2 regions of the Aliivibrio sp. 1S128 genome follow, and region 1 is predicted to be linked to the other one. Evidence: predicted binding sites of a transcription regulator. Region 1 holds the regulator's gene; the other holds the start of a gene.
The links. Region 1 encodes PurR, which represses purine synthesis genes. Its sites were predicted from a motif close to TNANGNAAACGTTTNCNTNA; they were not measured.
Positions count from the first base shown of each region.

Region 2: A6E03_RS09140 (phosphoribosylaminoimidazolesuccinocarboxamide synthase) is a predicted target of PurR. The motif match lies at 2,469-2,488, and genes of this name have one in related genera.

Region 1 is NZ_MAJV01000106.1:104,389-108,590, reverse strand. Features, by position in the region: gene torD (molecular chaperone TorD) at 235-882, shown strand; gene purR (HTH-type transcriptional repressor PurR) at 1,156-2,163, shown strand; cyclic di-GMP riboswitch class I at 2,319-2,405, shown strand; gene A6E03_RS14050 (TfoX/Sxy family DNA transformation protein) at 2,532-3,119, shown strand; gene A6E03_RS14045 (sensor domain-containing diguanylate cyclase) at 3,370-4,202, shown strand, end outside.
Region 2 is NZ_MAJV01000058.1:299,366-303,567, forward strand. Features, by position in the region: gene A6E03_RS09125 (DUF342 domain-containing protein) at 1-1,258, opposite strand, end outside; gene A6E03_RS09130 (glutaredoxin domain-containing protein) at 1,327-1,614, opposite strand; gene A6E03_RS09135 (YggN family protein) at 1,636-2,382, opposite strand; gene A6E03_RS09140 (phosphoribosylaminoimidazolesuccinocarboxamide synthase) at 2,559-3,662, shown strand; gene A6E03_RS09145 (outer membrane beta-barrel protein) at 3,738-4,202, opposite strand, start outside.

The DNA.
Region 1 (4,202 bases):
AATATTCTCTTTAATGGTTATTTAGATAGTTCTTATCTTATTCTATTCATATTTTGTAATAATGCCAACTCTCAATTGATATTTCTATTGTTTAATTGATTCAAAACAATTATTAACAAAAACGGTTTATTTAATTTTTACACATATCCTTATACAGCCTGTTAATGATAGGTGCTATTCCTTTTCATACTTATCCAGTACAATTCTTAAATAAATTTCTTGGAGCAAAAATACATGAACGAATTAACTGAATTTAACAAACAACGTGCTGAAATTTACTGGTGGCTATCTAGCTTATTAGCAAGTGAATTAACAACTGAGCAACTAGAGCAATACAATAGCTTTGAGGTACGTACCTTTTTATCTGATTTAGGAAAAACACCTGAATTAACAGATACAATCAACGCGTTAATTGAAAAGTTAAATCAACTTCAAACTCGTGACGATGCACAGTTAGAGCTATCTGCTGATTTCTGTACCGCTTTTTTAGGTTCAGATAAAAACAGTGCCCTTCCTTATGCTTCTATATATTTAGATAAATCAGGTCTTCTTAATGCAAAACCTGCTCAAGATATGCGTGAATTATTAGCTAAATACAATATAGCTCAAAAGTCTGAGTTCAACGAACCTGCAGATCATATCGCTATTGAATTAGATTTTCTTGGAAATTTAATTCTAATGACAAATCAAAAAACATCTGAAGAAGAATTTGAAGAATATATGAATGCCCAATTGTCATTCATCAATGCTCAACTTTTGTCTTGGACACCTAAATTCAACCATATTTGTAAAGAAAGAGATGACTTCGGTTTTTATGCTGCAGTAACCTCGTTTCTTGTAACCTTTCTACAACTTGACGTTACTTTTCTTACAGGTGAGTAATTAATGACTTCGTATGTTGATACAATATCGTTACAGTCATGTGATATAAATCAAATCGCTAACAAAATTTACTAAATCAATAATTGTTTGCACTATGCTTTATCTATAAAATGTGAGCGCAAACGATAAAATCGAACATTAAATGAAAACCGCATTTTTAGCGGTTTTTTTCATTTATAACCAGGGCCTATTTATCTTCCATCATACCAAGACAAAACTCTCTATTTTGTTGGAACATAAATAGCCCCTTATTTACCTATTTAAGGCTTTTATATGGCTACTATTAAAGACGTTGCAAGAATTGCTGCGGTTTCTACCACCACTGTTTCTCATGTGATTAACAAAACTCGCTTTGTTGCAGAAGCAACTCAAAAGCGCGTATGGGAAGCAGTTGAAGAGTTAAACTATGCCCCTAGTGCGGTTGCTCGTAGTTTAAAGTGCAATACGACACGTACTATTGGCATGCTAGTAACTCAATCATTTAACCCATTTTTTGCTGAAGTAATGCACGGGGTTGAAAATTACTGCTACAAACAAGGTTACACACTATTTATGTGTAACACTGAAGGCGATTTAGATAAACAAAAACATTACCTTCGTATGCTTTCTGAAAAACGAGTAGATGGCTTATTGGTTATGTGTTCAGACCTTAATGAGCAGTTATTAGCGTTACTTGAAAAAAATACAGAATTACCAATGGTTATTATGGATTGGGGCCCAGACAGCCCTCGCACAGATAAGATCATTGATAACTCTGAAAAAGGTGGCTATTTAGCAACAAAACATTTGATTGAAAATGGTCATACTCAAATTGCTTGTATTACAGGCCAAGCGGACAAAACTACGTGTAAAGAACGTGTTCATGGTTTTCAACGTGCTCATGAAGAAGCTAACTTACCATTTAAATCAGAATGGATCTTAGAAGGTGATTTTGAATGTGCTTCTGCATCAAAAGCCGTTGATAAATTATTAGCTATGGAAGTACGTCCTACGGCTTTATTTTGTTTTAACGATATTATGGCTCTGGCTGCAATCAGTCGAATTAAGCAATCTGGTTTACGAGTTCCTGAAGATATTTCTATTATTGGCTACGATAATATAGAACTTTCAGCTTACTTTTCACCACCGCTAACGACGATCCATCAGCCTAAACGCCGAGTAGGTAAAACCGCTGTCGAAATCTTATTGGAACGCATTAAAGATAAGCACCACGAACGTCGTGTTTTTGAAATGCAACCCGAGGTGGTATCTCGAAGCAGTGTCTTAGATCGTACTAAATAGCGGTTATTTTCTTTGCCATAAATGAGGGTTGGTTCAAATAATATCTAAAACTTGAACCAACTTAACAAAAATAAAAATAAATTTTTTGAAGCAAGATCACACTATACTTAATTCCGCAATAACTACCTTTATTGATTGCTATATCATCAACGAAGTCACGAACAGGGCAAACTGTGCGAAAGTGCAGGACGCAAAGCCTCCGGCCTACGTATTGAAAAATATAAGGTAGCGGGGTTGCCGATGGTAAGTAATCTCTCTGGTATTGTTAATTTTTACTTTAAAATAACAATGCCTTATTTTGAACTTGCTACTATTTCCTCGGGCTCAGTTGTTTAGTGACGTAGACTTACTAACCGAGAATTATTGCAATGGATAAACCAGTACTAAAAGAATCACTTCGATTACTGTCATCTTTAGGCACTATCACTTCACGCTCAATGTTTGGTGGTTTTGGCATTTTTATTGATAGCACCATGTTTGCTCTTGTTGTTCAAGACAAGCTGCATTTGAGAGCGAGTAGTGAAACTATCAACTTATTTAAAGAGCAAGGGTTTGAACCTTATGTTTATAAAAAACGTGGTTTTCCTGTTGTCACTAAGTATTTTGCAATTTCAACTCATTGTTGGGAAGATCCTGACTCTATCTTAATTCAAGCGATTACTGCTTTAGATGTCGCTAAAAATGATAAAGAAAAACAACAGGCCGCAGGCCCATCACGTATTAAAGATTTACCAAATCTCAGATTAGCTACGGAAAGAATGCTTAAAAAAGCAGGAATTAATACCGTGGATGAATTACGTGACACCGGCTCTGTAAATGCCTATAAAGCGATTCAACAGACACACTCAAGTAGTGTAAGTGATGAATTACTTTGGTCTCTTGAAGGAGCGATTAAAGGTACGCATTGGTCTGTTGTTTCAGCTGAAACACGAAGTGAATTAAGAAAACTATTATAATAAATATATACGCCTTAATCTTATTTGCTATCTAAAAAATATAGATTAAGGCGTTATTTTCTTTGATATCCTACCTTTCACATCTCATCCAATCGTTATTATCATTCATTTAGTTAAAAAGCGATAATCCTCCACGTTTTACATCTTCACGACAATAATCGCTGTTAGTTTATATCACTATCAGTTAATCTCACCCCCAATATATGGAATAAAAAACTGTTAAACAGTTCACGTTTTACAAGGTGCATGGATGAAAAAAAATACCATTAGCAAAAAATGGCTTTATTTACCTATAATATCAACGATATTAACGATAACGCTTGGTTTATTTGTATTCAATTCAACACTGTCAAACTGGCTTGAACATAAGGTAGAAGGCAGCTTATCTGAAGAAATAACTCGTCTTATTAAAGACATTAACGACGATAATATTTCTTTTACCGATTTAAAATCATTAGATGTTTACATAAAAACGAAACTAGTGATTGCCAAAGAAGATCATATAACATTAATTACATCTGACGGAACCCCGATTGCCGATAGTGATATTTCTTTAAGTTCTGTTTTACAACTTGAAAATCATCTAAACAGACAAGAGATCGTCAACGCTCAAAACTTTGGGTATGGCACTTCGACTCGCTTTAGTACATCTCGCTTTAAAAACTTACTGTATTCAGCAAAATCATTCGAATATCAAGGTTCTACGTACATCCTTAGAGCAGCTACGCCATTAACTCGCATTGATGCAATGGTGGAAGAGTTGATGAATATTTTAATTATTTTAATGAGTATTAATATCGTACTTGTTATCGCTTCGTCCTTACTAAGTAATAAACTGATTCAACAACAAGTTCAAAATGAGCAAGACTTACAAGAAGAGCGTATTGAACAACGAACTCAAGAAATAGAACTCTTACATCGCCTTGCAACTATGCTGGCAGCCTGTAATTCAATTAATGAAGCTCAAATGGTGGTAGAGGATATCCTCCCTAGAATTTTAGGGGATGTGAACGGTGTTGTATCCTTAATGCGTTCCTCTAGAAATCAGTTACTAGTAAAGCTTGATTGGGGTGGCGCGTGGCC
Region 2 (4,202 bases), on a different contig from region 1:
CTAATGTTTGAGTGCCTGCAGTTGCACCTAAATTAACCGTCGTAATTGTAGAACCCGCATACACCTCACCACCGACAATCGATCCAGTTAGGCCTGATTTGTCCATAACAGTGACTGCATTCTTACTTTTTATAAAACTTTGGATTGAATGTAATCCTAGTTCAATGTCTCCAGAGGCTTGTAAATTTGCTGATTGCACAAATTTAGCGATGATCTTACCGCCAGCTTTAACAAAGCACGAATATTCTTCACCATCTTCAACTTGATGGCCAATAATACCTTTCATTGCAATAACATCACCATGAGCTTGAACATCTGCTGATTCAATAAAACCTCCGACAGTGACACTGCCTGTCGCTCTTACTATCATATCAGCAGCAATATCACCACTCACAATCACACTGCCTTTAAATTTCACATGCCCTGTAGAAATATCAACCGCATTCAAACATAAAGCATTATCGACATCTGCCCCATCTTTGTTAATCCACGGCATTCCTGAAATAGTCGCAATAACTAATTCTGGATCATGTGGTGAAATTGCTGCACCTTTACCGACACGAAGTTTGTGATTCTTACCTGGTGTAGCAGGAATAATCTCACCTTTTACGGTGTACCCTTCAGTACCTTTGGTTGGAGGGGTGCGTCGTATCAATTCATCGCCTTCAGAAACCGTAATCGTTTCACCTAAATCACGCATATCAACTTTATCAGCTTCGCCTTCTTTTTCTTGAGGTTTCAAAGCTTGCTCTCGAAAATCTTCGACTAGAGGTGTAAAGCTTGCATTTGCACCATCAACTGGCTCTTTTCCTTTCGCTACGACCAAAGATATACGTTCTCCCGCCATTAAATTTCGGCTAAGGAACATCATTTTCTTCAAGGCATTTTTACTGATACCACGAGTAATTTTCATACTGGTTAATGCGGTAATAATGTCATTACTAGCTAAATCTTTACCACCATAAGCACCAATAACCGCCATGGTTGCTTTCATGTCACGATCTTCAATGGCAATGATAACTTCTGCATCACGTCGCGTAGCTACTATGCGTTCTTGATGATGTGCAATCATACCGTTTTTAACATCTTGTATAACTGATGTAATAATTTTTTCATCAAAATGAAAACTATGCGCATTAATCTCTTCTAAACGATCTTTAAAGTTCTTTAATGTCGGTTCTTCATCCGGCTGAAACTCATCAGGAAAATGCAGTACAACCACTGAATCATCCATTAATGTTAGAAGAGATTTCCACATATTTTTATTACTCTTATTTATTATGCACTGACTAAGTGAACGGTATGATTATTATTTGCTAATGTATTCTACAGCTCAAAACTTCCAAGATCCATGCCGGTATCTTGACGTTCAAAAAACGCCACTAAATCGTCATGTCCACCAATGTATTTACCATCTAGGTAAATTTGAGGCACGGTATTCACTGTTATTCCTTCTTTTTCTTGAATTAACGCTACCATGTCTTCTTTACTTAATTCGGTATCTAACGTTAATATTTTGTACGCTATATTCTTAGCGTCCAAAATCGCTTTTGCTTTAACACAAAATGGGCATATTGTTTTTGAAAAAATAATCGTTTCTGTTGTGTCGAACATAATCTGCTGTCTCTTTATTAATTAAATGGTAAATACTGGGTATGCTTTTAATTCAGGAATAAGTTGATGTAAATCTTGCTCTTCTGCTGCAATGTCTTTTGCTGAATCACACAATTCTTGAGCTTCTTGTTTTACTTCTACTCGATGTTCTTCCATTTTTGATTTCATTGCTGTTTGTGCATCGGCAAACTGCTGTTGTAATTCAGAGAAATTCAATTCCCCTTCTGTCATTTTATCTGATAATGAATTAAAAACACTCGCAAATATCTCTTTATCAAGACTTTTAATCATGACTTCAAAATCTTGTTTCCAAGTCGTATTTACTTCTTTAAAAAAGTCGTGCTCTAAAATTAGATTTTTACCTTGATAGAATTTTTGTTTCGCGGTTACTCCATATTCATCAATTTTGATTTTTACAGCATCAAATGAGCCTTCTGCATCAAAAGAGGTTTCAATTTCGCTCACAAAATCGTTAGCAGCCGCAATACCTTTATCAGTAAAATCGACAACGGTTGGAATATAATCAGACACTTGTTGCTGGTACTTTTCAACAGCTTGCTTTTGTGACGCCGTTAAATCAAGTTCTTTGCCATTAACATATACTCGACCATCATGATCTATTCTCAATTTATCTTGAGCGTTATCAACTTTAACTTCTCCTGATGGAGTAAGTACTACATCATTTTCAACATTCACTGGACACATGTTTGCCCAACTGTTGCTTGAAATCATTAACATAGCTAAAGCAATGATATTTTTAGTTCGCATAAGTGCCCTATTGAGTTATTTATTTTATATGTATTAGTCTAACTTATTGACGCTCACTAGCTCAACTCAGTTTTTTAGTGAAAATAAAAAGCAAACGTTTGCTTTTCTAGTGGTAGTCATTAATAGTTCTGGTATGATGCTTCCTGTATTTAAACCGTTTATATAGGAATTCTATAATGAGTCTTTCCGAACAAGTACTTGCTGTTAATGATGATCTGCCAATTCGTACCAATAAACCCGTGCACAGTGGTAAGGTTCGTTCTGTCTATTGGTTAACAGAAGAAGACAGCCGCCGCCTTATCAAAGAAAAAGGCTACAATGTCGCTTCTGACGCACCTTTAGCTATCATGGTTATCAGCGATCGTATCTCTGCATTCGATTGTATTTGGCATGGTGAAGGCGGACTTAAAGGAATTCCTGGCAAGGGCGCAGCGTTAAACGCTATTTCTAATCATTGGTTCCAGCTATTTAAAGATAACAACTTAGCTGACAGCCATATTCTTGATATTCCTCACCCGTTTGTATGGATTGTTCAAAAAGCAAAACCTGTCATGATTGAAGCCATTTGCCGTCAATATATTACCGGTTCTATGTGGCGTGCTTATACCAATGGTGAGCGTGATTTTTGTGGGATTCAAATTCCAGAACGCTTAGAAAAAGACGAACAGTTACCTGAATTACTATTAACACCCTCAACTAAAGGGGTTTTAAAAGGAATAGAAGGCGTTCCTGAAGTCGATGATGTAAACATTACTCGTAAGAATATTGAAGATAACTACGCGAAATTTAATTTTTCTTGTGAAGAAGACATCGCATTGTATGAGAAGTTATTAAAAGAAGGCTTTGCGGTTATTTCTAAGGCATTAAATAAAGTCGATCAAATATTTGTTGATACAAAATTTGAATTTGGTTATGTGAATGATTCTCAAGGCAATGAAAAATTGATTTATATGGATGAGGTAGGTACACCTGATTCATCACGTATATGGGATAAAGAAGCATATCGTTCAGGTCATATCATTGAGAACTCTAAAGAAGGTTTCCGTCAGTTCTTATTAAATCACTTCCCTGAACCAGATATTCTTTTAAATAAAAACAGAATGGATGAGCGCTTTGCTTTAGCTAAAAAGAATGCACTGCCATTAGAAGCAATGATGGATTTGTCTAAAACCTATTTAGACATCGCAGCTAAAATTACTGGAGCTCCAATCAAGCTTAGTGACAACCCAAAAGCAGAAATCATTAAAGTATTAAAAGAAGAATATCAATTAGTTGATTAATATTTAACTTTTTAGCTTAAAAAAATGGCGACCACATTGGTCGCCATTTTTGCATTCAAACAATCAACGCTGTGATTATAAGAAATGAACCGTTAGGTTTAGTGATGCAAAATCAATATTTTCGCTACCAACGGTGAAATTGTTGTAACCAGCACCAACAGTAAACATTGGGATGATGCTGTATTCAACACCTAGAGCAAAGAATGGGTCAAGACCATCATCTTTACGGTAACCGTCAGCTTCCCAGCTGTGCATACCTGCTTTGCCGTAAACGTGCAGTGGACCAAAGTCGATACTTGGTTTAACTGCGAAGTTAACAGAAGTCACATCTGTTGTTTCACTTCCAAAGTCATAAGAACCTAGATTCCAAGCACCCATCTCTAAACCGATGAAAGGAAGAATACCTGTACCAATGTGAGCACCGTATACCGTTGAGCTTTCGCCTCTGTAATCAGCAGAACCTACTTGTGCACCACCATAAATCCATGAGTCAGCTGCTGCTGTTACTGATACGCTCGCTAGAGCTAACGCTAAAAGTGT